DNA from 4 places in the Bacillus sp. MC1252 genome. Region 3 is predicted to be linked to each of the others. Evidence: riboswitches for the same ligand, from Rfam matches in the RefSeq annotation. Region 3 holds a riboswitch; each other region holds the start of a gene.
The links. A riboswitch is a leader RNA that binds a small molecule or an ion and turns the genes downstream of it on or off. The one in region 3 is predicted to bind S-adenosylmethionine.
Positions count from the first base shown of each region.

Region 1: another riboswitch for S-adenosylmethionine. It lies ahead of ACYH0L_RS18040 (5-methyltetrahydropteroyltriglutamate--homocysteine S-methyltransferase); the one in region 3 lies ahead of ACYH0L_RS05380 (bifunctional homocysteine S-methyltransferase/methylenetetrahydrofolate reductase).
Region 2: another riboswitch for S-adenosylmethionine. It lies ahead of mtnW (2,3-diketo-5-methylthiopentyl-1-phosphate enolase); the one in region 3 lies ahead of ACYH0L_RS05380 (bifunctional homocysteine S-methyltransferase/methylenetetrahydrofolate reductase).
Region 4: another riboswitch for S-adenosylmethionine. It lies ahead of ACYH0L_RS17750 (sugar ABC transporter substrate-binding protein); the one in region 3 lies ahead of ACYH0L_RS05380 (bifunctional homocysteine S-methyltransferase/methylenetetrahydrofolate reductase).

Region 1 is NZ_CM166369.1:3,491,420-3,498,868, forward strand. It holds gene ACYH0L_RS18030 (four-carbon acid sugar kinase family protein) at 1-450, shown strand, start outside; gene ACYH0L_RS18035 (gluconate:H+ symporter) at 501-1,820, shown strand; SAM riboswitch class I at 1,903-2,015, shown strand; gene ACYH0L_RS18040 (5-methyltetrahydropteroyltriglutamate--homocysteine S-methyltransferase) at 2,103-3,227, shown strand; gene bglH (aryl-phospho-beta-d-glucosidase) at 3,281-4,699, opposite strand; gene ACYH0L_RS18050 (beta-glucoside-specific PTS transporter subunit IIABC) at 4,671-6,578, opposite strand; gene licT (BglG family transcription antiterminator LicT) at 7,025-7,449, opposite strand, start outside.
Region 2 is NZ_CM166369.1:1,273,257-1,280,705, reverse strand. It holds gene motB (flagellar motor protein MotB) at 1-109, shown strand, start outside; gene mhqR (MarR family transcriptional regulator MhqR) at 146-601, opposite strand; gene ACYH0L_RS06420 (ATP-binding protein) at 806-2,311, shown strand; gene ACYH0L_RS06415 (aspartyl-phosphate phosphatase Spo0E family protein) at 2,359-2,601, opposite strand; gene ACYH0L_RS06410 (1,2-dihydroxy-3-keto-5-methylthiopentene dioxygenase) at 2,903-3,433, opposite strand; gene ACYH0L_RS06405 (methylthioribulose 1-phosphate dehydratase) at 3,450-4,088, opposite strand; gene ACYH0L_RS06400 (2-hydroxy-3-keto-5-methylthiopentenyl-1-phosphate phosphatase) at 4,052-4,747, opposite strand; gene mtnW (2,3-diketo-5-methylthiopentyl-1-phosphate enolase) at 4,748-5,968, opposite strand; SAM riboswitch class I at 6,068-6,169, opposite strand; gene ACYH0L_RS06390 (pyridoxal phosphate-dependent aminotransferase) at 6,222-7,403, opposite strand.
Region 3 is NZ_CM166369.1:1,085,082-1,092,530, forward strand. It holds gene ACYH0L_RS05370 (anti protein) at 1-391, opposite strand, end outside; gene metH (methionine synthase) at 510-3,938, opposite strand; gene ACYH0L_RS05380 (bifunctional homocysteine S-methyltransferase/methylenetetrahydrofolate reductase) at 3,922-5,763, opposite strand; SAM riboswitch class I at 5,842-5,960, opposite strand; gene ACYH0L_RS05385 (YajQ family cyclic di-GMP-binding protein) at 6,042-6,533, opposite strand; gene ACYH0L_RS05390 (CvfB family protein) at 6,771-7,449, shown strand, end outside.
Region 4 is NZ_CM166369.1:3,431,718-3,439,166, forward strand. It holds gene ACYH0L_RS17725 (response regulator aspartate phosphatase) at 1-168, shown strand, start outside; gene ACYH0L_RS17730 (hypothetical protein) at 185-337, shown strand; gene ywaC (GTP pyrophosphokinase YwaC) at 517-1,149, opposite strand; gene ACYH0L_RS17740 (ABC transporter permease) at 1,243-2,256, opposite strand; gene ACYH0L_RS17745 (sugar ABC transporter ATP-binding protein) at 2,253-3,749, opposite strand; gene ACYH0L_RS17750 (sugar ABC transporter substrate-binding protein) at 3,822-4,940, opposite strand; SAM riboswitch class I at 5,110-5,220, opposite strand; gene ACYH0L_RS17755 (right-handed parallel beta-helix repeat-containing protein) at 5,339-6,766, opposite strand; gene ACYH0L_RS17760 (branched-chain amino acid aminotransferase) at 7,130-7,449, shown strand, end outside.

The DNA of each region.
Region 1 (7,449 bases), 1.3 Mb from region 3:
TTTATTGAATTTAATACACATCTCGTGTTAGAACCCGAAGAATTTCAAGAGGAAATTGACCGCGTGATTGAGCAAACCGAAATGCTGTTAGCATCAGGTCAATCTGTTGCTGTTTATACAAGAAGAGAACGCCTTGACCTTGGGGACAATCGTCAAGAGGAGGAATTAAAGCTTTCCGTTCAAATTAGTGATGCTGTGACAAGCATTGTCCAGCGCCTCACAATTCGCCCTAAATATCTCATTGCCAAAGGTGGAATTACCTCAAGTGATATTGGAACAAGAGGGCTTAGCGTCAAACGTGCGACTGTTGCAGGTCAAATTAAACCTGGTATTCCCGTTTGGCAAACAGGAGAAGAAAGTAAATTCCCCTTCATTTCTTACGTGATTTTCCCGGGAAATGTTGGCTCAAAGGATACGTTAAAAGAAGCTGTAGAAATACTTGAAGGATAAAGCGCAGGGAGTGTTCTCGCTCCCTTATGCACCACAAAGGAGGAAAGACCATGTCGTTAGTTTTTATTGGACTTGGCGTTTTGTTATTGCTTTTACTCATGGTTGTCTTTAAGTTAAACGCTTTCATTTCGTTGATTATTGTCTCTTTAATTGTTGCTGTTTTAGAAGGTATGTCACCACTTGAAGCGATTGCTTCCGTCGAAAAAGGACTCGGTAGTACACTCGGGCATCTAGCACTGGTTCTCGGTTTTGGAGCGATGCTCGGTAAATTGATGGCTGATTCTGGCGGCGCCCAGCGCATTGCGATGACGCTCATTGACCGATTCGGCATTGGGAAAATCCAATGGGCAACAATGCTGACTGGATTTGTTATTGGAATTGCTCTGTTTTATGAAACCGGATTCATTATCTTAATTCCATTAGTCTTTACCATTGCTCAAGCCGCAAGACTTCCTGTGTTGTATGTTGGCATGCCGCTCGTCGCTGCACTCATCACAACACATGGCTTCCTCCCTCCTCATCCAGGGCCGACAGCCATTGCCAATGTCTTTCAAGCAAACATGGGACAAACGTTGTTAGTTGGAATTATTTTAGCAATTCCTGCTGTGTTAGTAGGCGGACTACTGTTTACGAAACTATTTCAAAAAGATCAATTGCATGCACATATACCGAAAAACTTATTTAATCCAAAGGAATTTACAGAAGAGGAAATGCCAAGCTTCGGGATTAGCATTTTTACCGCTGTTTTGCCTGTATTACTTATGACATTCAGAGCATTTTTAGAAATTTTCTTCCCATCCTCTCCATTCTTGCCAACAGCTGAGTTTTTAGGTGAACCGGCGATTGCGCTATTAATCTCAGTGCTGCTTGCCATCTACACGTTTGGACTTGGCAGGGGCAAAAGCATGCAGGAAGTCATGAAGTCGATCACGGATTCTATTGGCTCCATTGCAATGATTCTATTAATTATTGCAGGCGGCGGCGCTTTTAAACAGGTGCTCATCGATAGCGGCGTCGATCAATACATTGCGGGGATCATGCGAGGAAGCACTCTTTCTCCCCTGCTCCTCACCTGGCTGATTGCTGCTGTCCTGCGTGTATCATTAGGGTCAGCAACTGTCGCCGGTCTCACCGCGGCTGGCATTTCTGCACCACTTATTGGATTAACGGGTGTCAGCCCGGAATTAATGGTGATCGCAACAGGTGCCGGAAGTATTACGTTCTCTCACGTGAATGATGCGGGTTTCTGGATTTATAAAGAATACTTTAACCTGTCAATGGCCCAAACCTTTAAAACATGGACATTGATGGTCACTGTTCTTTCACTTGTCGGACTAGCTGGTGTTCTTGTCGCTGATTTGTTTATGTAGGAAAATAAATTGTAAAAGCCATTGACTTTTTCTCGAAAAGATTGAATAATTGTGTATATTAAGAAAATTGAATCAAAAGGTAACCTTATTAAGAGTGGTGGAGGGACTGGCCCTGTGAAACCCGGCAACCGCTGTTCCTAGGAACAGAATGGTGCTAATTCCTTAAGCAAGCACACGCTTGTTTGAAGATAAGGCAGAGATCTCACAGTATATGATGCTCTTCCTTATCCAAGGAAGAGCTTTTTTATTTGATATTCAACCTGTAGAAGGAAGGGATTCAGCATGACACAAGTACAAACCATTGGAAAGAAAACAACAAAGCCGCCATTTCGCGCAGATCAAGTAGGAAGTTTACTCCGTTCAGAGCGCATCAAAGAAGCACGTAAGCAAAAAGCAGACGGTACGCTGACAGCAGAGCAGCTCCGACAAATTGAAAATGCAGAAATCACACGTATTGTGGAGAAGCAAAAGGAGATTGGATTAGAGGTTGTGACAGACGGAGAATTCAGACGTGCATGGTGGCATTTTGACTTTCTTGAAGGACTTGATGGGGTCGAAGGATTTGAAGCAGATCAGGGCATTCAATTCCACAACACAACGACAAAAGCACGAGGCATTAAGGTAACGGGTAAAATCGATTTTACAGAGCACCCAATGCTAGAAGATTACCGCTTCCTTCACAGCATCGCTGGTGATCATACGGCAAAAATGACGATTCCAAGTCCGAATATGCTCTTTTTCCGTGGAAAGCTTGATGAAGGTGTGTATGACAGCTTAGATGATTTCCACCATGATGTGGCCCAGGCGTATAAGAAAGCCATCCGTGCTTTTTATGATGCAGGCTGCCGCTACTTGCAGCTAGATGATACGGCATGGGCAGTGTTCTTTTCTGAAAAAGGTCATGAACAAATCAAAGCCTTTGGCCGCGAGGAAGATGAACTTCGTGAGTCGTTTGCAAAAACAATCAATGAAGCCGTTGCCGATCGCCCAGAGGATTTAGTCATCACAATGCACATTTGCCGTGGCAATTTTAAATCAACATGGGCAGCTGAAGGTGGTTACGAAGCAGCGGCAGAAACGATTTTTGCTGGTTTAGATCTTGATGGCCTCTTTTTAGAATTTGACGACGATCGTTCTGGCGGATTTGAGCCTCTTCGATATGTGAAGAACCCAAATCTTCAAATCGTACTTGGTCTTGTGACTTCAAAGTACGGTGAGCTTGAGCCGGTTGAACAAATCAAAAAACGAATCGAGGAAGCGGCTCAATATGTAGACATCAACCAAATTTGTTTGAGTCCACAATGCGGATTCGCATCCACGGAGGAAGGCAATCTGTTAACAGAAGAGCAGCAATGGGAAAAGCTGCGTCATGTGATTGAGATTGCTGATCAAGTGTGGACGTCATAGTCCCTTGACGAAAAAAGAGACAAACCGCATCATCAGCGGTTTGTCTCTTTCTTTTATACATCTAAATAATCACCATTCGTAGCAATCACTTGTTTATACCAATCGAAGCTTTTCTTTTTCTTTCTATCTAATGTACCGTTTCCTTCATTATCACGGTCGACATAAATGAAGCCGTAGCGTTTTTTCATTTCAGCAGTTGAAGCACTGACAAGGTCAATTGGGCCCCAGCTTGTATAACCGATCAGGTCTACTCCGTCTGCGATCGCTTCTCTTGCCTCTAGCAAGTGGCTTCTGAGGTAATCAATCCGGTAATCGTCTTGAATCGATCCGTCCTCTTCCACTTGATCGACAGCGCCCAAGCCATTTTCTACGATAAACAATGGTTTTTGGTAGCGGTCATACAGCTGATTAAGCGTCGTACGAAGTCCTTTCGGATCAATTTGCCAGCCCCAATCACTTGCTTCAAGGTATGGGTTTTTCACGCCTGCAAATAGATTCCCACCTTCAGCCTGATCAAGGATTGCAGGATCTGTACTTGCCACAAAGCTCATATAATAACTGAAGCCGATATAGTCCACTGTATGGTTTCTTAAAATGTCTTCGTCACCATCTTGGAACTCAATGGTGATTCCATTTTCACGTAAATAACGTTTCATGTATCCTGGATAGTAGCCTCTTGCCTGTACATCTGAGAAGAACAATGTTTTACGGTCTTGATCAATCGCAGCAAACATATCTTCTGGTCTTGAGCTGTACGGATATGTGGTCATAGCTGCAATCATACAGCCAATTTTCGCATCTGGAATGATTTCGTGTCCCGCTTTAACAGCTAAAGCACTTGCAACAAATTGGTGATGGGCTGCTTGATATTGAATGCTTTTCTCGTCTTCGCCTTCTTCAAATACAAGTCCGCCACCTGTGAAAGGGGCATGTAACACGACGTTGATTTCGTTAAAAGTCATCCAATATTTCACTTTGTCTTTATATCTCGTGAACAATGTTTTAGCGTATGTTTCGTAAAGATCCACAAGCTTACGGTTTCTCCATCCGCCATAGTTTTTCACAAGTGCAAGAGGCATTTCATAATGAGAGATGGTCACAACTGGCTCAATCCCGTGCTTGTGAAGTTCATCAAACACTTTGTCATAGAAAGCAAGACCTTCTTCATTTGGTTCAGTATCGTCGCCATTTGGGAAAATACGCGGCCAAGAAATCGATAGTCTGAAGCACTTGAATCCCATTTCTGCAAAGAGTGCAATATCTTCTTTATAGCGATGGTAGAAGTCGATTGCATCATGATATAAGTTAAGGTCTTTCATTGATTCATCGAATGGGTGCATAATGCCATGTGGAGATACGTCAGCTGTAGATAAGCCTTTTCCACCTTTGTTATAAGCGCCTTCAATTTGGTTGGCAGCAACAGCGCCGCCCCATAAGAAACCTTTAGGAAATGTTTTTTCTAACTTGTTCATGTTGAATGACCTCCTCATTTTCTTTGACACTGACTGTGAGCAATGTCTCTTTCTCTGTGATCGTTCCATCTGTTTTCGCATCAACTCGTGCAAAATCGTTTGTGTTGGTGACGATAATAGGCGTGGTGACATCATAGCCTTCTTGCTGAATACCCTTGATATCAAATTCAACCAGCACATCTCCTGCTTGAACAAGATCACCGGACTGCACATGACTTGTGAAATGCTTTCCGCCAAGCTTCACCGTATCAATCCCAACATGGATGAGAAGCTCTGTACCTTTGTCACTCTTTAATCCAATCGCATGTTTTGTTTGGAAAATGGTTTCAACCTTGCCGTTGAACGGTGCAACAACACGTCCAACTGTTGGTACAATGGCAGTACCTTTACCCATGATTTCATTAGAGAATGTTGCATCATTTACTTGATTTAGCGGCTTTAATTGACCTTCAAGTGGGCTTTGTACCACTTGATTTTGAAGCGCTTCTGTATCTTTCTTTTCTTCCGGTTTGTCTGCTTTTGTTTCATCTTTCACTGGTACATCCTTGAATCCAAGTACAAGTGTCATGATGGTTGCCACAGCAAAGCCGATGACTAAACCGATTATTGAGTAGACAAACGTTGGTCCGATGAACGTTGGGATACCTGGAATACCTGCTGATCCAGACACCACATATGATTTCACTTTAAAGATGGACATGAACACGCCGCCTGCTGCTGCACCAATAAGAGCTGCAATGAACGGTTTTTTCAATCTCATGTTCACACCATACATAGCAGGTTCAGTAATCCCCATTAACGCTGTGATGCTTGTAGACATCGCCAATGATTTGAATGTTTTGTTTCTTGATTTTAAGAAAACACCGAATGCTGCGCCAGCTTGTGCCATATTTGCAACAAACATCATTGGAATAATGTAGTCAAAACCGTTTAATGTAATATTGTTGATCATGATTGGAACAAGCGCATAGTGCATGCCCGTAATGATCAATGGTGACATGAAGCCGCCGATCAAAAGTCCGGCTAAAATACCTGCATGTTTAAACAATAAATCAATTCCGCCTGAAAGGCCATTTCCGATAATTGCGCCAAGCGGTCCAACCGCTATGAGCATAATTGGTACAACGACAAGAAGTGTAACAGTTGGAACAAGGATAATTTTTAATGATTTCGGACTATATTTTTCTGCAAATCTTTCAACATATGAGCCGAGCCAGATTGTGAGTAGAATTGGAATCACCGATGAAGAGTACACAACGGCAACCACTGGCAAGCCTAGAAATTCTGTATTTCCTGCGCCCAGTAAAGCGGTTAACTGCGGATGCAGTGCTGCTGCTGCAATGGCAGCGGCGATATACTGATTTGTGCCAAGCTTTTTAGCTACGCTTACAGCAAGCAGAATCGGTAAGAAGTAAAAGGCTCCGTCTCCGATAGCTGTTAAAATCGCATACGTACTGCTTTTATCTGATATCCACTGGAACGTCAGCATCAGTGCCAATATCCCTTTGATCATACCGGCTCCAGCAATGGCTGGAAGAATCGGCGTGAAGACACCAGAGATAAAATCGAAAAGCTTTGATATCACATTTTGTTTTGATGCTTCTTCTGTACCGCCTGACTTTACATCTATTGACAGGCCTGAGTCAGCAATCATCGCTTGATAGACATTTGAGACATCATTGCCGATAATGACATGGTATTGACCGCCGCTTTGATTCACACCCATGACGCCATCTGTTGATTGCAGTTGCTCCTTATCCGCCTTGCTTTCATCGTATAAGTTGAAGCGAAGTCTTGTCATACAGTGCGTGACGTGCTTGACATTCTTTTCACCGCCGACAAGCTCTAAAACTTCTTTTGCTGTTTGTTTGTGGTTCATTGTATTACCCTCCAATCGTTGATTAAATCTTGATATAGAAAAAACCTAAACATCCATTAATGCCCGAAAAATAGCGATTCAGACATTAATCGATATTTAGGTTTTGCCTGCTTAACCAGTAACAATCCTTCATAGCGATTGATCATTATTGAATTTTATAAGTCTTTAGATATAAAAAAACCTAAATCATGCCTTATCAGAGATAGGGACAATGATTTAGGTTTTGCCTGCTTGATCAGTAACAATCCTTCATAGCGATTGATCATTATTGAATTTTATAAGTCTTTAGATATAAAAAAACCTAAATCATGCCTTATCAGAGATAGGGACAATGATTTAGGTTTTGCCTGCTTGATCAGTAACAATCCTAAAAGATTGTGGGTTATTTAGTTTATAGTTATAAATTATCATGTTAATTTTGTGATGTCAACGCTTTCTTTTTGAATTTATTTTCTTTTTATTACTCTGTCGATATGCAAAGTTAAGTATAACATCTCATCTTCTATGAGACTTCGGTTGTGTTCTTTTTGAACATACGCATTAATTTTTTCGGCGCATCGGAAAGCTGCTGTGTTTTTTTCTCTTACCACTTCATACAGAAATTCATTTTGATTTTCCATTTGTGTTTCGTTAAACAGGCGCTGCCCAAAAAACTTTAAATGCGTGACAAAACGGAAATAATTTAATGATTCCTCGTCCAAATCAATTTGAAAGTGATACTTTACGATATTCAAAATATCTTGAATGAGCTTCGTGATTTGAATAACATTTGGCATTTCCTCATTGAGCTCTGCATTGACAATATGCATGGCAATAAAGCCTGCTTCATCCTCAGGAAGATGGATGTTGAGCTTGTCCTGTATGATACGTA
Region 2 (7,449 bases), 190 kb from region 3:
AGGCTTCGGTGAATTCAAACCGATTGCCTCAAACGATACAGCGGAAGGCAGAAGTAAAAACAGACGCGTAGAAGTACTTATTTTACCGATTGAGAGAAAAGCGAAATAAAAAAGGAAGCCACCAGCGGCTTCCTTTTTTATTTGTTTATTCTTTATGATCATATAAATGCTTTGCACGCAGCCCCACATGTTTGAGCATATCGATGCAGGCATCCTTCTCTTCTTCACTCAGCACACTGATCATCTCATGAATTTCTTTCGCATGATCTGGGAAGATGTCATCAAGCAAAGCTCGTCCTTGTTCCGTAATATGCGCAAATGTCACCCTGCGGTCTTCTGCACAAGCCTTACGACTGAGGAGTTCTTTTTTCTCCAATTTATCGACCACATACGTGATGCTTCCGCTTGCGAGTAAAATCTTATCACCGATTTGCTGAAGCGGCTGATCACCTTTATGATACAGCAATTCTAGTACAGCAAATTCAGTCGGATTCAGACCGTGCTTGACAATATGTTTGTTCATGTGATGATTGATTGAGCGATAAGCACGTGATAATACAATAAATAATTTCAAAGATTTCTCAACATTATGATTTTCCATTTTTTATCATCCTTTATGAAATGCAACCCACTAATGTGACATTAATAAACAATAAGTAAAATGTCAACATGTTGACCCATCTTTAGCATGAAAATGAGACCAGAACGAATCACCTAATTTTTTAAAAATCATACAAGTCATCGTAATAAAGATAGGTTCAATGCTATAATAAGTTTATTAGGTAATACGTTGGAGCGATGAATGATGAGTATACTGAAAGGGTTTTGGAAGAAGATCAGGCTGTACCTTATTTTGGTGATGATTCCAACCCTAATCATTAGTTATTTTATCTACGAAAAAGAAACTGAAAAAATCGATTTAAAAAACAAACAAACTGCTACACTTATGTTAAATATTCACAAAAACCAAATGAATTATTTAATTAGTGAAACAGAAGCGAGATTAACTTCCCTTGCCATGGGATTTGACCAGCCGCTTGAGGCGAAAAAAGTACAAAACATCCTAGAGAAAATCTATAAACAAGAACCTCGTTTTTCAGGCCTGTATCTTTTAGACAAAAAAGGAAATGTAACAGCAAGTACCACACCGTTAAAGGAAAAAATCAACCTTTCATTCAGAGATTATTTTAAGCGCATTCAAGTGACCAAGCAGACCGTGATCACAGATAACTATGTGAGTAGAATTACAAAACAGCGGATTCTCTCCATTTGTGTCCCTGTTTTGAATGAAAACGAAGAAGTCACCAATGTTTTAGTCGCCGCCATTCAAATTGACTATTTAAGAAATATCATGAATGTATTGAACCCAGATCTTCATTTTAAGATGCTGAATCAAAATGGACATGTTGTGTTTACAAGTGGGCCGCAGCCAGCATCAGAAAATGGCAGCACCGTATCTACATATTTAGATGAAAACAGCTGGAAGCTAGAGGTTTTTCCGCAGCGTGCTTCAACTAGTGAAGTGCTGTCCGTTACGCTGGTTCCTCTATCCAGTGCGTTTATTTTATTAAATATTTTATTCACACTTGTCCAATATATCATTTTAAGGCGTCAAACCCAGCAGGAGCGTCATCAAAATGAGGCGCAAAAGATTGAATTAATTGGAACACTCGCGGCAAGTACAGCACACGAAATTCGCAATCCATTAACAGGGATTAGCGGGTTTATACAGCTTTTGCAAAAGAAGTATCATTCAGAAGAAGATCAGCTCTATTTTTCTGTCATAGAGGAAGAAATTAAACGGATTAACCAAATAGTCAGTGAGTTTCTTGTGTTAGGAAAACCTACTGCAGAAAAATGGCAGAATAATTCTGTAAAAGAAATTGTGAGTGAGATCATGCCGATCGTTTTCTCTGAGGCGAACCTGTATAATGTCGAGGTTGATTTGCAAATCAATACGATTCAAGATGTTGGTGTGTATTGCACGAAGGATCACATTAAACAAGTCGTATTAAACGTAGCGAAAAACTCTTTAGAAGCGATGCCAAATGGCGGTCATTTGAAGATTGTGATTGAGGCTGAAAAAGAACATGTCATCATTAAAGTGAAGGATACGGGTGAAGGCATACCAGAAGAGATGCTAAAGCATATCTTCCTCCCCTTTATTACGTCGAAGGAAAAAGGCACAGGTCTTGGGCTTGTTGTGTGTAAACGAATCATTTCGATGTATGGCGGGACAATTGATATTCACAGCGAAGTGAATAAAGGAACAACCGTTATGATCATGCTTCCTTCCGCTCACTCAGCATAGCTGAAGAGTTCAGCCGGTTTTGCTTATGCAAGACCGGTTTTTTCATGTCAGTAAGAGGGCCGGTTCACAGATAGAAGACTCATTTGGGACACAAGATCATGAAGGGATGCAACAGATTGTTTTTCATGAAAAAGAAGATGCTGATACTCATTCATCAGGTTGTCCAGTTCTTGACTATATTTAATTGTCGTCTCACCTGTGTACCCTTCCACTTGAGCTGCTTCTACCATTTGTTTTCTCTTTTCATCAATGGACATCAGCAGTTGTTCTTTCCTTACATAAATATTCATGATCTCAGCTCCCGCAATGAATTCGTCTGTCTATGTTCTAAATGATCCGACACCAAAATTATACTTTATTTGTAAATTAAATTAAATATGCTTATTTTATTTAATTTTTTACAGCCTAAAGACCTCTTACTCAATCATATCTGGGGGTAAACTTCAAATTTGGGCAGGACTGACACATTGATTAAACAGAATTTTATCCTATGCAGAAGATCAAAATCAACCATTTTCTTTCTCATTTCATGTCTATTTTCCTAAAAAAAAGCTGATCTTCCGCCTCATGCGGAAGGATCAGCTCCTTTCATTAAACCGTTTCTTCTTCGTAAATTGGCACCCAGCCCTCAGTTGTGACAAATATGCGAACTGCGACCACTTGGCGATCCTCTTGCAGTGTAAAGTAGTGACGGATATTCGGAGGCACAGAAATTAAATCTCCTGGATTCAGTCTCACATCAAAAAAGACGCCATCCTTGCCTTGAATGGCAAAGATTCCGTGCCCACTCACAATAAACCGTACTTCGTCATCTGTATGATGATGCTCACGCTTAAAGTTTTGGAGCAGCTCATCAAGATTTGATGTCGCATCAGATAATGAAATCACGTCCTGCGCTTTGTACCCTCTTCGTTCAGATATATTCTGTATTTCCTTTTGGAAAACGGTCAAAATTTCTTCTTTTTCCTCATCTGTTAAATCATACTTTTCTGATAACCGGTTTGGCAGCTTTTCAATATCCCAATGTTCATAAATGACCCCTTGTTTTTCTAAATATGCCGCTACCTCTTGTTCGTTTTCAAGTAATGTGTTCTCTTCATTATGAATAAAAATCGTCGCCATGTGTTTTTCCTCCTTTTTATCTAACAAGCTGCTTTTGATAAAGCGTTAATTTTAAACGATAGCTAAATAAAAATTCATAAGCCTCTAACACTCGTTTTGCTTCAAATGCTGTTTTTCCCCAGACAGTGATGCCATGATTGCGAATGAGCACAGCACCTGATTCCGTCTCTTCTGTAAGGTGCGCTGCAAATTGTTCTGCAAGATGCGGAATATGGGCTGGGTTTTCTATAATAGGAAGAATGGCTTCTGCATCCTCTTCCCAATAACCAAGGGCTTTTATGATTTCGTTGCCTTTAAAACGAACCTCTCCTTTATCCCCATACAACTCTGAAATGACATTATTATCGATTGTGTGGACATGGAGACAGCAGCCTGCTTTCGTCCGCTCATACACATATGTGTGAAGCAGTGTTTCGGCCGATGGTCTGAGCGGTTGATTTGGATCATCAGGCTGACCTGCTGCATCCACTAAAACAAAATCTTCGTCCGTTTCTTTTCGTTTATCTTTGCCGCTTGCCGTCACCAAAAATGTGATTGGATCATCCGACACCTTAATAGATAAATTGCCGCTTGTTCCGTAAAACCAGTCTCTTTGTGCCAATTCACGTTTGACGTCTGCTAGCTCCTGCCATCGTTTACTCTTTGCGTCAGCCATTCCTTCACTTCCTTTATTTGAACAAATTGCGCTTTTAAATCGATAAATGTTTCATACTCCTTATGTACGAGCCCGAGCTCTTTACACTCATTCAGCAAATAGTCACGCGCAAACGTGAGATCCGCATGTTTTGCTGCCTCAATATCGGTCACTGAATCTCCGATCATGATAATGAAGTCATTTTCATGAGTCAGCTCTCGAATGATCGAGGGCTTGCAGCAGCCACAGCCATTTTGACATTCTGAATCGCAGTCATGCGGCCATTCAATCTGAATATGATCTTCTTTAAATGATGCATGATTGCAATAAATATCGGCTGGATCTACAATGCCTTCGAGTATGGGATAGACAAAAAAGTCCATACCGCCGCTTAACACATAGAAAGGAATGTCTGCTTTTTTTACATCATCAACAAATTGTTCGAATCCATCTCGAATCTCTGTATCTTCTAAAATAAACGACTGAATGGCTTCCTTCTGATCACTCGTTAGTAATTGAAACATCTGTCCGACGCCTTCTTGAATCGTGATCTCTTTTGACAGGACACCATCCTTCAGCTTCGTCCATTCACTTGGTGCAAACTGCTTCATGATGCGAATAATATTATCATTTTTCGTAATCGTTCCATCAAAATCACAACATACAATTGGTTTTTTCATTTATTCTGCTACCCTTCCCCAAAGATCAAGTGCTGCTTTTAAGTCTTGGCAAGATGATGCCTTTTCTTGGATGGGCTCTTCATTTATCACCGCATCAATAATGGATCGAAATGCTTTCCCTCCGCCGATGGCTCCCCGCGGATGTCCGTGAATTCCTCCACCTGCGTTAATCACATGATCGAATCCAAAATCTTTGATCAATACTGGAACCATACCAGGGTGAATGCCTGCTGATGGGACAGGGAACGTTTTTTGAACCGTATCCTCTTTTACGCAAGCTTCATAGATACCAAGGGCATCTGTTTTCGGAAGTGCGACCGATCCATAAGGAGATGGAAAAAGGCTCAAATCAGCGCCAGCATATCGATTTAATGTACCTAAAAGAAGCGAATGTGAGAACCCATATTCAGGAGATGATGTAAACGCGCCACTCACTGCTGGATGTGCCATAATAGGCAATTGAATGTCTGGGTCCTCAGCTAAGCTTTGCATGACATCAAGTCCGTAGGCAAAGACGTTGAATAGAAGCGCATCTGCTCCAAGTTCAGCGGCCTTCCTTGCTCGACCTTTAAGATCAAAGGTTCTGCCAGTTAAATTAACGGCGTACAGCGTTAGGTGCCCTGTCTCTTCATATGTTTCTTTTAATATCTTTTTTCCTTCTTTGATTCGTTCTTCAAAAGGGGCTAATGGACTTTCAAATAAAATTTCATCATCTTTGATGAAGTCAACACCGCCTAATGCCTGTAAACGGAGCTGCTCTTTTAAATCCGCCATATCACGGCCGATCACGCCTTTAAAAATACTCATCAATAACGGACGATCAAACACATCTAATTTCTTTCGTATCCCCTCTATTCCAAATACCGGTCCAGGCAGCTTTCTTTTAAACCTATTCGAAAATTCTATATCGACAAGCTTTACTTTCCCATCTAGTGAAAGCTTTCCAAATATCGTTGTTAAAACGGCTGGTAAGTCTGCTGAAAAGTTAGCCTCAGGATAAGCAATTGTTACCTCTGATTGATACAGGCGATTTTCAGCTGATGCAACCTTTTCTGTCACTTTCTCTACTCGGCCTTTATGTTTTTTAAGCTGCTCCTTTTTGAGCTGCGGCAAATCCGTCCATGATCCAACTGTTAAACCAAGTGCGATCTGCTCCGCTTTACGGTCAATTTGTTCATCCTCTCGGTGTGTTAATACGTATGTTGCCAGTAATTCACTCACTAGGAATCCCCTTTCGATTGCGTCCTCTATATGTTCAATAAAAAAACCTCTTTAAGTGCTTGGGCAGCGCCTTAAAGAGGTTTCGTCTCATTCATCCGAATCTTATCTCTCAGCGCCTGCTGCAAGAATTAGCACCGTGCTTCATGGAAGTCGGTTGCCGGGCTTCATTGGGCTAGTCCCTCTGCCTACTCTTGATAAGAATATTCAATTTTCTTCAATATTGCCTGAATTATCCCACCATTTTTTTACGTTGTCAATGGCTTTTTTCAAATAGCTGCAAGGCAGCGATGCGCTCTGCGGCTTCTTTTAACCGCTTCTCACTTGTTAAAAGCCCTACTCTGACGTAGCCTTCACCGCCAGCACCAAAGCCATTCCCCGGCGCCACGACAACATGCGCTTTCTCTAATAATAAGTTAGAAAAGGATTCAGATGTAAATCCTTCTGGCACCTTTAACCAAGCAAAAAATGATCCCTTTGGAGCACTTACGTCCCAGCCAATCTCCTTGCAGGCAGCGATCCATGTATTTCGTCTTTTTTCATAACGATCATTTTGCACCTGTACGCACGTTTGATCGCTTAAAAGAGCTTCTGCTGCTGCATCTTGGGTAGCTTTAAACAGTGACACAAACAGATGATCCTGATAAAGCTCGATCGCTTCAATGACAGAGGGATTTCCTGCTGCAAAACCAACTCTCCAGCCGGCCATATTATATGTTTTGGACAATGTGTAAATTTCAATACCCGTCTCTTTCGCTCCATCTATTTGCAGGAAGCTGACCGGCTTTTCTCCATCGAATCCAATGCCGCCATATGCGAAATCATGGACAACACACAATTTGTGATCTTTCGCAAACGTAACGGTTTCTTCAAAAAATGCACGACTTGCAGTGGCACCAGTCGGATTGTTTGGGTAATTTAGGTACATCAATTTTGCCTGTTTCTTATCAGCCTCAGGCAATAGATGGTAGTCAGGTAAAAAATCATTTTGTTCAAGAAGAGGCATGGTGACCATATGAGCTCCAGCAAGCACAGCGCCTGACCAGTAATCAGGATAACCAGGGTCTGGGACAAGCAGCGTATCACCCGGATTCAGTAAGCATTGCGGCAGCTCAACAAGTCCCGCTTTCCCGCCAAATAAAATGGCGATCTCCGTCATCGGATCAAGCGTGACGCCATATTCTCTTTCATAAAAGGCTGAGGCGGCCTTTTTTAGTTTCGCCGTCCCGCGGAATGAAGAGTATTGATGATTTTCAGGCTTTGCTACCGCTTCCTGCATGGCTTTTACAATATGCGGAGGAGTTGGCTGATCAGGATTTCCCTGGCCTAAATTAATGATATCAGCTCCTTCCTGCACTTTTTTCTGCACTTTTTGGACAAGCGACGCAAAAAACTGTTTCGGTAAATGTTTCAACACATCTGATTGCTGGAATTCCATTTTTTTCACCTTCTATTCAAGTTACGTGACAATACACTCACTGTAA
Region 3 (7,449 bases):
AGGAAGACACAAGTGACCCGTTCTTATTGTAAAGGTAGAGGTCGAAATCATTTCCAGACTTCACATTCACGAGTTTAATAGAAAAGCGGCCATCTGCTCCATCAAATTTGGAGCTGGTGAAACGGTAAAAATCGATGTCATCCATAGAAGAGATACTGCCCTCATGATATAAATACGTTTTACTCAGATGAAGGGAATGCTGTAAGAATTGAGCTTTTTCCATCGTATCATTGTTTGCATAATCACTGTCAGGGTACAGGTGCTCTAATTCTTCTGTATAATATTTTGTTTGTTTCGTAGAGGCTTCACTTGCTTGTGCAGGTGATTGAAAGAGAGGTGTAGCGATGAAGAGGCCGGTAAGCAGTAAAATCCCCATTTTCTTTTTGAACATGACAAACATCTCCTTTTAAGTGAATGACTTTCATTTGTAATATCGGTAAATAAGAGTAAATATTGATATTTATCCCAATATTTATCAAAAAAGAACCTCCAATCACGGAGGTCCTGCATTAATGAACATTAAAATATCGAGCTTCAGGATGAGAAACGACGATCGCTGAAACAGATGCTTCAGGTTCCATCATGAAGCCTTCTGTCAGATAGATGCCGATTTTTTCAGGCTGAAGCAGGTGGAACAGCTTTTCTTGGTCTTCAAGATTTGGACACGCTGGATAGCCGAAGGAATAGCGCTGCCCTTGATATTTGGCCTGGAACCGCTTGTCCATTGTGAAATCGACTGGGTCAGGGAAGCCCCATTTGTCACGAATCACTTGGTGGGTTCTTTCAGCTAAGCCTTCTGCAAGCTCAAGCGCCAGTGCTTGGACAGCATGCATTTTTAAATAATCACCTTCTTGCTTAAATTGCTGCGCCACATCACGTATGCGCGCACCAGCTGTGACGGCAAATAAGGCGATATAATCTTTCTCATTTTCTTCGCTTTTCCGCACATAGTCTGAAATGGAGCGGTATGGAAGTTTCTCCTGTCTTGGAAATTGAAATGTTTCAATGATGCGATCAGGCGCTTCCGGATCATAAATATGCAGATCATTCTCGTTTGAACTGGCAGGGAAGAATTGATAAACAAATGCCGGTGCAAACCAGCCTTTCTCTCTGCCTTCCTGAAGAAGGTCTGTGACAAGCTGTTTTAGCTCCAATGCTTTTGGGTGCTGTTCAGCTAATAATGTTTTGACCTTTCCTTTTAAGCCGAGGTGATGACCAATAAGCATTTGCTCATTCACATAGGGCATAATATGATGCAAATCGATGTCACGCACATAATGGCGTTTTGTATTTTCTGGCGTGAAAACCGGCGCCTGCGGGAGTGCCGCGCGTTTTTCCAGTAATTCAATGACGGCTTTCGGCTGTTTCACTTCTTTCTCTTTGATAAGTGCCTCTTGTTCCGCTGAGGGCTTTGTTTGAAATTGAAGAGGGTTTGCTTTTAACTCATTGGCTAATGACAGGCCGTCCATTGCATCTTTTGCATAAAGGACGGGTCCGTCATAATGAGGCGAAATTTTCATCTTCGTAAATTTCCGTGAAAGAGCAGCACCGCCGACCAAAATGGGAACGGAGATGTTCGCTTTTTGTAAATCTTGAGCGGTCAGTACCATTTGCTGTGCTGACTTGACAAGTAATCCGGATAATCCGATCATATCTGGTTTTTCCTTTTGCACAGCTTCGATCAATGTTTGAGGTGTGACTTTGATCCCGAGATCGACCACTTGAAAGCCATTATTGCTCAAAATGATGTCGACAAGGTTTTTCCCGATATCATGGACATCTCCTTTAACCGTCGCAAGGAGAATCTTCCCTTTGCCGCTTGCATGCTGCTTTTCCATATATTGCTCAAGATACGAAACAGATGCTTTCATGACCTCTGCCGATTGAAGCACTTCAGCCACAATCAATTCGTTTTGATTAAAAAGACGTCCAACTTCAGCCATTCCCTGCATCAAGGGTCCATTGATGATATGAAGAGGTGATTCGAATTGGTCTAAGGCAAGGGACAGATCATCAATCAGCCCTTCTTTTGTTCCTTCGACGACGTATAACGCCAGCCTCTCATCAAGCGATAAGGAGACCTTTGGTTTTTTCTCCGTTTTCTTTTTCCCGCGGTAAAATTGGGTGAATTCGGCAAGGGTTTGATCATTTGTTTCATAAAGTAATGTTTCAGCTAGCTTGATTTCTTCCTTTGGAATCGAAGCGAAACGTTCAAGTTTTTCAGTATTAACGATTGCATAATCAAGTCCTGCTTGGACGCAGTGATACAAATAGACGGCATTCAAGATCTCTCTGCCAACAGGCGGGAGTCCGAAAGACACGTTACTAATGCCTAAAATCGTGAGACACTCAGGCAGTGTTTCCTTGATCATTTTGATGCCTTTGATCGTTTCTTCGGCAGCGCCAATATACTGCGCGTCTCCAGTGCCTACCGGAAAGACGAGTGGATCAAAAATGATGTCACTTGAGGGAATTCCATATTTCTTCGTTAAGAGATCATGAGAACGTACGGCAATCTCGAGCTTTCGTTCTGCTGTTACAGCCATCCCTGTTTCATCGATCGTGCCGACAACAAGTGCGCCGCCATATAGTTTCACAAGCGGAAGAATTTCTTCAAACCGTTCTTCGCCATCCTCGAGATTAATGGAATTGATGATGGCTTTCCCTTGGGAGTACGTGAGTGCCTTTTCAATCACGTGTTTATCCGTTGAATCAATGACAAAAGGAGCTTTGACTTTTTTCATGGCCTCTTGTAAAAAGCCTTCCATGTCTGCTGCCTCGTCACGGTCTGGATCAGCGAGACACACATCAATGACGTGAGCGCCATTTTTCACCTGTGCACGAGCAATTTCTGACGCTTCTTCAAACTTTTGTTCCGCAATCAGCCGTTTGAATTTCCGGGAGCCAATGACATTTGTCCGTTCACCTACAAAAAGCGGACGCATTGCTTCTTCATAAATAAGGGGGTCAATTCCTGATACGGTATGCTGTGACGATTCATGAACCATGCGGCGCGGCTGGAGCGAGCGCACTTCGTCTGATAATGCCTGAATATGTGCAGGTGTTGTTCCGCAGCAGCCCCCGACGATATTTAACCAGCCTTCCTGTGCGAAGGCGGCGATTTTTTTAGCAAGGGAAGCAGGGGATTCGTGATATTGTCCTTCTTCATCTGGGAGACCTGCGTTTGGATAGCAGCTAACAGCTGACTTTGCGATGGAGGAGAGTGTGCGGATATGGTCTGTCATAAATTCTGGACCAGTTGCACAGTTTAGGCCAACGCTGATTGGTTTCATATGCTCAAGAGAGATATAAAAGGCTTCAATATCTTGACCGGCAAGGGTGGTGCCCATTGGTTCAATCGTACCTGATACCATGAGTGGTAATTGAATGCCGGTCGCGTTAAAGGCTTTCTGAATGCCCATGAATCCAGCTTTTACATTCAGCATGTCTTGGCTTGTTTCTAAAAGAAGGGCATCACATTTGCCATCAATGAGTGCGCGAGCCTGCTCTTCATAGTTTCTGACGAGCTCTTCAAAGGTTGTGCCGCCTGTCACAGATAATGTTTTAGTTGTAGGCCCCATTGCGCCTACAACAAAACGAGGCCACTCCGCTGTGGAGAAACGATCTGCTTCATTCTTTGCCAGCTGAGCAGCTCGTACGTTGAGTTCATAGGCGAGATGGCCAAGCCCATATTCATCAAGGACGAGCTTTGTAGCGCCGAACGTATTCGTTTCAATGAAATCCGCACTTGCTTCAAGATATTCCCGGTGGATTGTGGAGATGATGTGAGGGGCTGTCATGTTCAAATATTCGTTACAGCCCTCATACTCTTCTCCGCCAAAGTCCTCTGCTGTGAGATTGGCGTTTTGAATCATTGTGCCCATTGCACCATCAAGGACAAGGATGCGTCTCTTGAGCTGTTCAGTGATAGTTGACATGTACGTTTGGCTCCTTTTCTTTCTGATGGATGTAGGTTGTCAGTTCTGCTGTTAAATCTGATCGAAGGAAAGGGGTAATTAAATAAATGCCATTAAACAATTCGCAGGCTGTATCTAATAAAGAGCGGGCAATCGCTAAGCCTTCTGCTCGCTGCTTTTCCTTATCCTCGCCAGCCTTGACCATAATGTCACGAATGGAATCAGATAATTTGATGCCTGGAATTTCATGATGAATAAACTCTGCATTTCGGCTGCTTGTTAACGGCATAATGCCGATGTAAATCGGTTTATCCAAATGACGGCTTTCCTCATGAATTTTCACTAGCTGTTCCTCTGAATAAACAGGCTGTGAGATGAAATAATCAGCGCCGTATTCTATTTTTTTCTCAAGACGTTTTACTGCTTTATCAATATGACGTACATTTGGATTAAACGCGCCAGCCACTGAAAAATTGGTCTTTTTGCCAAGCGGCTTCCCAGAGAAAGAAAGTCCTTCGTTAAACTGTTTGATGAGACGAATCAAATCAAAGGAGGTTAAATCATAAACAGATGTTGCACCTGGGAAGTCACCAATTTTAGACGGGTCGCCTGTAATGGCTAAAATATCGGTTAATCCGAGAGTGTCGAGTCCCATCAAATGGGATTGTAGCCCAATCAAATTACGATCACGACACGTGATATGGACAAGTGAACGCATATCAAGCTGCTGTTTCAATAATGCACCGCAAGCCACATTGCTAATGCGCGGAGTCGCAAGAGAATTATCAGCTAACGTCAGGGCATCAATGCCTGCACTCTTTAATTCATTTGCTGCGACAAGGAATTTTTCAAAGTTCAGCTTCTTTGGCGGGTCCAGCTCTACGATAATCGATCGTTTTTTAACAGCCAGCTCGTCAAGTCCAGGTTCAGTGCGCTGGTCTTGGATCGAAATGATTTCTTCTTTTAATACTTTCACTTCTTTTTCAGTGATCGGTGCTAAATCTTTAACTGCTTCAGCCATTGCGTTAATATGCTGAGGCGTCGTTCCGCAGCAGCCTCCGATAATGCGTGCGCCTTGATTTCTAAACTCTAGTGCACTTTTTCGGAAATAGTCATTATCTGTATCATAGACGAGTCTGCCTTCTTCAAGAGACGGGAGACTGCTGTTAGGATAGACAGATAAATGAGAATTTTCCAAAATCGGAACGCCTTCGAGTGCCTGAATCATATGATAAGGGCCCAGCCTGCAGTTGATCCCAACGACATCAGCGCCAAGAGAGGATAATTCAGATAAACCGTCCTTCAGCGGTGTACCGTCCTGCAAAACACCTTGCTCGTGCATGGATACGTTCATGACAATCGGGAGAGTCGTTTCTTTGCGCGCAATTTCGAGAACGGCCTTCGCCTCTTCCATATCATAATACGTTTCAAGCAATAATCCGTCAGGCTGTTCATTTAATAGGATGTACAGCTGCTCTCTAAAGCTTCGTTTGATCTCGTCTATCGAGTAGGCATTTTTGTTAAACGTTCGAATGCCGCCAATCGTTCCGAGTACATAAGCTGAGCCAGCGGCAGCTTTTGCAATTTGTACCGCTTTTGTATTGATACGTTTTGTTTCTTCCTCTAAGCCGTAGCGGGATAGTTTAATATAATTCGCACCGTACGTGTTCGTTTGGATGATGTCAGCTCCAGCCTGCACATACGCCTCATGCACTCTTTTCACTTCATCTTCTTTTGATAAATTTAGTTCTTCAAAGCACCGGTCAATGCCGTAAGAGTATAAAAGTGTTCCCATTGCTCCGTCAGCAATCAATACGCGATTTTGTAAGTCTTGTAATAGGCCCATTGTATTCCTCCTTATTTCTATGTAACAAAAAAAGCCTTCTGATAAGAAGAAGACTTTTTGGCTGTATCGTAATTCTTCTCCTTATCTTCCAAGCAGTTGCTTGCTGGATTTAGCACCTTGGTCATAGAAAATACATTTCTACTACACCGGTTGCTGAGGCTTCACAGGGCCAGTCCCTCTGCCTCTCTTGATAAGAAAGCGATATGAACATGTCAATGAATTGAACTTCCATCAACTGTAACGAAAAAATCGAAAATAATCAATGGAAAATTTAAAATTTATCGAAAATTTATAAATTGGACGTCAATCGGCAAATCTGCTTTGCGCATGAGTGAAATGACCTCTTGTAAATCATCTTTATTTTTCCCTGTTACACGCACTTGGTCATCCTGAAACTGCGACTTCACTTTGATCCCAGATTGCTTAATGAGTGCGTTGATCTTTTTGGCATTGTCTTTATCGATACCGCTAATCAGCTTGGCACGCTGGCGTACTGTTCCGCCTAGGGCATGTTCGGTTTTTCCGTAGTCGATGTTTTTAGTTGGTACATTTCGTTTAATCAGCTTTGTCACAAGCACATCTTTTAGCTGTTCAAGCTTGAAGTCATCATCTGAGGTGAGAACGAGCTCTTCTTTTTCAAGTGAAATATCACTTTTACTTCCTTTAAAATCATAACGATTTTTAATTTCTTTTAGCGCTGCTTGAATGGCGTTTTGCACCTCTGGCAGTTCCACCTTCGATACAATATCAAATGAACTTTCTTTTGCCATAACACATGACCTCCAAGTATAGATATTGCGTCTATTTTATCATGCAAACAGGGCAAGAAGAAGCTTTATCATATAGACAAATCAAAGAGTTCAGCCGCTTGCGGTATAAATCAAGGGAAGTTTGTCCACTTTAGCTAACAGAACTAGAGATGTTCATGTTGAAAGAAGTATAGTAGAATAAAGTGAATCAAAAGATGAACGAACGCTCTTTTATGGGCAGATAGGAAGGAAGAGAACATGAGACCAGGTGAGCAATTGACCTTGCAAATAGAGAACGAGATGGAGTACGGCTACTTTTTGACAGATGGTGAAGATTCTGTCCTCTTGCATCGCAGTGAGATGACAGAGGATATTGATGACAGGGATGAAGTAGAGGTCTACTTATATGTAGATCATGAAGAAAGACTAGCAGCTACGATGAAAATGCCTACAATCAATGCACATACATATGGCTGGGTAGAAGTCGTAGACGTTGTAGAAGACATGGGCGCATTTGTCGATGTCGGGCTATCAAAGGATGCACTTGTTGCAACAGAACACCTCCCGCCTTTTGAGGAAGCATGGCCGAAAAAAGGAGACAAACTCTACTGTATGCTGAAAGTCACAAGCTACGGTAGAATGTTCGCAAAGACAGCCACTGAGGATGTGATCAGTGAATTGTTCACTGAGGCGCCAGAAACCTTAATGAACAAAGAAATCACTGGGACAATTTATCGCTTAATTGCGACAGGCTCTTTTATGCTGACAGATACAGGGGTGAGGGGATTTATCCACCGCACAGAACGAAAGGAAGAACCAAGATTAGGATCGGAAGTGACAGGCCGCGTCATTGCGGTGAAAGAGGATGGAACCGTGAACGTTTCTTTGCTTCCTAGAAAGCAGGATGCGTTATCTGTTGATGCAGAAGAAATTTTAA
Region 4 (7,449 bases), 1.3 Mb from region 3:
AACATGATCGAGCAAATCATGTCTTATTGTGATCAATTAGAATCAATGAATTTCCTTGTCGATCTTGAAGCCATCTGTCAGGATGTAGCAGCTTACTTAACGGATAATGGGCTTCATGAAGAATCCACTTATTTTTGGAACAAGGCGTTGTCCTTAAAAACTTGTTAAGAATATGGAGTGATGTATGATGAAGAAATGGCTCATCACAAGTGCGATTTTTACGCTCTTGATAACAGGTATTTTCATTGGAACTTCTAGCCAAAAAGACAGCCAATCTGCACAATCTCAAGACAAGAGTACGATCATTCAAAAGAGAGATCGCGGAACCAACCCTTAATATGGAAGCCTTTGTCTTCTTTTCAGCGTGATAGAAAACCTTTGCAGTCTAGGAAGGACGAGTACCGGAGCGGAGCGAATTTGAGATTCGTGAGCACCAGCACGCAGGACTGACACCGAATGCGAGGGTTTGTCTACACGCTGAGAGTAGCTGTCAAAAACAGCTACTCTTTTTATCTGCTAATCAATTTCTCGTTTGATATTTTGCATTTTTTCATCTAAGTAATGGGCGATATCTGCCGCTTCCTTCAGTTCATCGGTGAGCTGATGAGGGACATCGTTTTGCAGTTTATAATAGATTTTATGTTCAAGACTCGCCCAGAAATCCATCGCAATGGTCCGAACCTGAATCTCGACCTTCACATGCTCCACACGATTCGTTAAGTAGACAGGAATCTCAACAATTAAATGAAGACTTCTGTAGCCGTTTGGCTTTGGATGTTGAATGTAATCCTTCACTTCAAGGATCTTTAAATCTTCTCTTTGCCTCAATACATCAATAACGTTATAGATATCCTGAATAAAGGAGCAGATGATGCGTACTCCAGCGATATCATGAATATGCTCCTTTGCACATTGTGTAGTGATGTCGCATCCCTTTCTTGCTAGCTTATTTACGATGCTTTCAAAGGATTTGATCCGTGATTTTGTATGCTCTATTGGGTTATGTCCATGGATTAAATTATATTCCTGACTAATTATTGAAAACTTTGTATCCATTTCATCTAACGCAAATTTATATACTAATAATTCATTTTTCCAGTCTTCCATGACACTTTTCAAATCTTCTACATGAGTTGCTGACATATTCATTCTATTTGTCATCTCCTTTTGGCAAACGGCGGTTACACCGCTTTCCGTTTACTAGACGGAGAGAGGACTCGAATGGTTTTAAAAAAATACGTCTTAGCTACGCTGCTTGTAATACGTCAGCGCCAGCGCAAGTGCAAGCACCGATCCTTTCACAATGTCCATCGCATAGTAAGGGACAGACATCATCACAAGTCCATTTTGTAAAATACCGATGAGCACAGCACCAATAAAAGTGCCAAATGCGTTTGGCTTACCTGCTCCCATGACAGAAAAGCCGATAAAGGCAGCCGCTACTCCATCCATTAAATAAGGCGCTCCAGCATTAATTTCTGCTGTCATCACCCTTGACGCCAGTACAATACCACCTATCGCTGCAAATAAAGCAGAGAGAAGATATGCTGCGATTTTGTATTTGTTCACATGAATGCCAGACAATCGAGCCGCTTCCTTATTCCCACCGATGATGTACATCAATCGGCCATGCTTTGTGTAGGTCATGAAAACATGTGCAAATAGCACGATGGCTGCCATAATCAGAATGATATATGGCACCTGTCCGATTTTACTGAAAAAGGCGGGGATGGTACCAGTCGAGAAAGTACCATCAGGCAGCACCATATTTTCAGAAATGGTCGCACCTTTCGTATAGGTTTGTGCCAGCCCTTGAATGATAAACATCATGGCTAATGTCATAAGCATATCTGGAATCTTCATTTTGACAATCATCCATGCATTCAGTAAACCAACAATAATAGAAGCCGCTAGCGCAGAGAGGATCGCAATCAGTGGATTTTGCGAGAACCATACAAACATAGAGATTACAATCGCATTCGATAACGTAGCGACTGAGCCTACTGATAAATCAAAGCCATTCACTGCCAATGATATCGTTAAGCCCACCGCAATGATGGTGACAATTGAGATAGATCGTAAAATGTTGATGATATTCCCTGATTGCAAAAACGCTGGATTCGCTGCCGCAAATACCACGATCAAAACGACAATCGTTAAGATAGTGCCGTATTGATAAAAGAAATCAAACAGGTGAAATGATGGCCGCTGTTTTTTCATTTGCTGCACAGGGGCTGAAATTTGTCGTTCGCTCATGATTGTCCTCCTGTTGAATGATATAAAAGCTCTTCTTCTGTCGTTGGTGCGGTCATTTCCCGGGCAATGCTGCCATCATATAGCACGTATACTCGATCTGCGATGCCCGCAATTTCCGCCAGCTCACTTGACGCATAAATCACGGACTTTCCCCGGGCGGCAAGTTCTGCAATAAGAGAGAAAATGTCTTTTTTCGCTCCAACGTCTACGCCTTTGGTTGGTTCATCAAAGAGATACACATCCGCCTCAGCTAGCAGCCATTTTCCAATGGCAATCTTCTGCTGATTTCCACCAGATAAATGCTTTACCTTCGCCTCAAGAGAAGGCGTTTTGACGCCAAGCCGTTTGACGATTTCACCTGCTGCCTGCTTTTCCTTAGGACGATGTAAGAAGCTGAGCACCCGTGAGAATGAGCGAAGACTTGCAGCTGTTAAGTTCCATCCCACGGTCTCTTCCGTTAGAATCCCTTCTTTTCTCCGCTCCTCGGGAACAAGTGCCAAGCCGGCTCTCACGGCTTGATGAGGCGATTTGATTTGAATGGTTTTACCATGAAGCTGCACAGTGCCCGCCTTCTTTTCTGAGGCGCCGAAAAGGGCTTTGCACAACTCTGTTTTACCAGCACCGACAAGTCCTGCAATCCCGAGAATTTCTCCCTTTTTCACATGAAGATGAATGTTGCTTAATTTATGCTGGTCGTATAACTGTTTCACTTCAAGCACAATAGGTGCATCCTTCAAAGGTGTACGGGGCGGGAATTGCTCCTCTAATGGCGCGCCTAGCATTTCCTCAATGATCTGCTGGGGATTGGTGTCTTTGACGAGGTGTGCCGCCACATCGGTTCCATTTCGCATCACAGTCAGCTCATCACAGATGTTGAAAATTTCGGGCATGCGATGGGAGATAAAAACGATGCCCGTTCCATTCTTTTTCAGCTGATCAATCATTGAGAATAACTTGCTTGTTTCCGCATGACTAAGCGGAGCGGTTGGTTCATCTAAAATTAAAATGCTGCATTTGATCGAAACGGCCTTGGCAATGAGCACCATCTGTTTTTCTGCAAGTGTCAGATCACTCACAAGACGTTTTGTAGAGATGTCGATGTCCATCTCTTTTAATAGTTGAGCCGCCTTGCGATGAAGCTCTTTCCAGCGGACAAATGATTTTTTCTCAATCTCATGCATCATCATGTTCTCACCAACACTTAGATAGGGAACAAGAGCCGTATCCACTTCTTGATGGACCGTCTGCACACCGTATGAGGCCGCTTCCTTTGGTGTTTGAATCGATGCAGCCTTGCCATTGATGTGGATGGTTCCTTCAAAATGCGAATGAACGCCAGAAAGAACTTTCATTAACGTTGACTTCCCAGCACCATTCGCTCCAATCAGCGCATGGACCGTGCCTTTTTTTAATGTGAAATTCACTTGATCCAGCGCTTTAACCCCAGGGAATTCAATCGAAATGTTCTCCATACAAACAAGCGGCGAAGTCATAGGTGTCCTCCTTGTCTATTGATCGTCATTTGAAAAACGAAACACCCTCTATGGAAAGAGAGTGTACGTTGTTTATTTTGCATAATGTTTCTTCAAGGTCTTCATCCAATCTTCTTCAAAAGCAGTAGATGAACCGAACCCCTTTACTTCTTCCGCAAGATTGACCATATTGATGGCCTTGCCTGCTTGTTGAAGCTGCTTTTGTGAAATGAGAGAGGCCTCAAGGTCATAGGAAGATGGTGTTTTCTCTCCAGCTATTTTCTTCGCAAGAATCCTCACGTCAACTGCACCAATGAGCTTCGGATCAACCGCTGCTGTGTACTTCCATGAGCTGTCTTTCGCTGTCATTTCCTGAAGATCGGCATTTGACACATCAATACCGTAAATCTTCACTTCTGTTCTTCCTGCTTCCTTTAAGGCTCTTGCTGCACCAATAGCAAATGCGTCCCACGTGGCAAAAATAGCGTCAAGCTTGCCCTTTGGATACTTATTCAGCATGGCAGCCACTGCATTTTGTGTTTGAACAGACGTATCAGAGGAAGCAATGCCAAAACGGTCAAGCTCCTTGAGCCCTGCATGCTGTTTGAGTGTTTCTTGGTACACCTTGTTTCGTCTCACCATTGGCGGGAACCCATCTACCCAGAGGTATGCAATATTTGCTTTTCCTTTAAAATCAGATACGAGTGCGTCTAATGATTTTTTCGCTAATTGTTCGTCATCTTGAGACGTCACTGTGACCCCTTTGATGTCCTTCAGCTTAGGATTCGAATCAAACGCTACGACTGGAATGCCCTTCGCTGTGATCTTTTTCACGTCAGCGACGGTCGCCTCGTCGTCCCCATGAGAGATGATAAAGCCATCATAATTTTCTTCCAGCGCCTGAGAGATCGCATCATGGAATTTCGCTGTATTTCCATTTGCGGTGTAGACATCTACCGTAAAGCCAAGCGCTTCACCTTCTGCCTTCGTCCCAGCTAAAAACTGCGCTGTATGATCATCTCCTCCGATTTTACGGATGACTTTAATTTTTGCTCCCTGTCCCTTTGCAAAGCGCTTCGGTACATTGTCAAAGGAAACTTTTTCGTTCGCATTCGCCTTTGAGCCTGAGCTTGATCCTGCTCCACAGCCTGCTAATAGGACGGTTAGGATCGTCAATAATACAAGAGATGATGTCCAATATTTACGTTTCATTGCTGTTCCTCCTCCAGTTATTTTATTTATCACATCAGAAAACTAGGTAAAAAAGTAAGAAAACGCCAGTAAACCAATGGATTGCTTCTAAAATAGAGACAAAAAAGCCTCTCTTGAAGAAGAGAGGCTTGATCACCGTTGCATGAAACATGTATCGGGAAGTCTTCCTCTCTTATCTGTCAAAGCTGTAACAGCTTTGCAGGAATTAGCACCAATTTCTAAAAATAGAAACGGTTGCTGGGCGTCATAGGGCCAGTCCCTCTGCCTCTCTTGATAAGAGATCCGTTATGAAATTTGTTTTAGTTGAAATGTCTTCTTTACTTTAATGCGATGTCCCACCAATGTCAATGACTTTTTTGAATATTTCTAAAATGATATGTGCATGGTCATTGATTTGATTAACTGCCGACGATTTTCTTGGCAGGTGAAGATTTCTTCAGACGGAAATCATATTTTTTCTCATTCACATAATGTGGATTGAGGTGTACTGATCCTTTATCTTGACCGCTTTTGGAGCGATACGTTTTGTAGCCTTCCATCCATTTTCCGCGCCATACCCACTGTGATGCTTTCGCACCTTTGCGGTCATCATAGACGTTCTTCTGGAATGTATTCTTTTGGTTCACTTGATAAAGGTTCACGACTAAGTAATGCGATCTACTAGCTGTCATGATATTATTCGTGATCCGATTGTTCACTGCTTGATATTGCATGAGCAATTGACCGCCTTCTAGGCCGGCTGTGTCATTTTTGTACAAAATATTATGCGAGATGGTCGTGTTTGTTGTTCCGCCCCGCTTCTTATCATAGCCGCCAATTGAAATGCCTGTATAACGGTTTAGATACACTTGATTGTGCTCGATGCGAATGCGATCCGCCATTTTCCCTTTATGTTCACTTGTGACTTCAATCCCAAGGTCATTGTGATGTGTGATGTTATGATCGATCACAATGTCTTTCCCGCCATCCACATAAATTCCGCCAGCGGAGATGTCCTTGCCGTAAGCTGGATTCCCATAACTCGTAATCCCATATACTTTGTTTCTAGATACGACACCATTTCTGACCTGATCATATTTTTTAGAAGGGGCTACTTTCTCAAAACCAATTAAATCAATGCCAATATTATCAGTGTGCCTGACCGTGTTATGTGTCACGCGAAATTTTTTGACGTTCCCGTTTAACACAAGGGCTTCACTGAAGCCAAGTTTTAATTTTTCAACGGTATTTCCTTTGATTTCAATGTCTTCAATGGCAGCAGGAGCTTTTGTCCCATAGACAGCAATACCATGCGCATTCCCATTTTTGTGTGTCGTCTGAATGTCATACACTCGGTTGTTGAGCAGCTTGACTCCTTTGCCGCTTCCTTTGATGAAAATACCGACTGGTGTTACATCTTCTTTATTCGTCTTAATATGCCCAACCGTAAGACCTTTGAGTGTGATGTAGCTTTTTTGATCGATCGTTACAAGACCGCCGTCTGCTTGATTTCCTTTAAGGGATGCTCCGCTAATGACAGGCTTTTCTTTTCCATAAGCTTGAAAGACAACTGGTGCTTTCTTTGTTCCTGAATGACGGACAATCAATTTCTCTTTGTATGTACCGCCTCTCATGTAAATCGTTGCCCCAGCTTTAGCCATACTTGCCGATTTCTTCAGTGTGCGGAAAGGTTTTTGCTGCGTTCCCGGGTTTTGGTCGTTTCCGTTTGTTGCCACGTAATAAGTTGTGCCTTGCTTGGCGCCAGCCTCCTCTGTCATCGCTTGACAGCCAAAGCTGATCACGGTTATGAATATAATCAGTAAGATACCTGGTATCATTCGTTTCATCTCGTTGTTTGCTCCTTTCACTTCTCTTCTTCCTTTATCGGTTAAAAAAAAGAGGATTAAAATATGACGCTGCCCCTTGCAAGGTACTGGTCAAAAGGTGTATGGTTGAAAGAATATCTTACAGGAACCACTCGTTATAAATTGTCAGATTAATCAGTTAATAATGCATTTGGTTTTTATTTCTTTTTTGAAAAGGGGTGACATGAGCCAAACTGACGGGAGAGAAGAAAAGCGCTTTAACAGATTTTTCTTGTCTGAATTCTAGAAAACCTATTGCTAATATTTTGTGAAGGTATAGAATAGAATCATAATTATTTCATATTATTAGAATTTTCAAATAATCAAACAGCAAGGAGATTTACGATGCCAAAACAACCCATCCGCGTTGAACTTAGTTCAACAAAAAAACCAAAACCTCAATCTGATCAACTTGAATTCGGAAAAATCTTCACAGACCACATGTTTGTGATGGATTATTCAATTGATAAAGGCTGGTACGATCCAAGAATTATTCCTTATCAGGCGATTCCAATGGACCCAGCTTCTATGGTCTACCATTATGGTCAATCTGTTTTTGAAGGCTTAAAGGCTTATGTTTCGGAGGATCAAAAAATTCTCTTATTCCGTCCGGAAAAGAACATGGAACGCTTAAACAGATCGAATGACCGCCTATGTATCCCGCA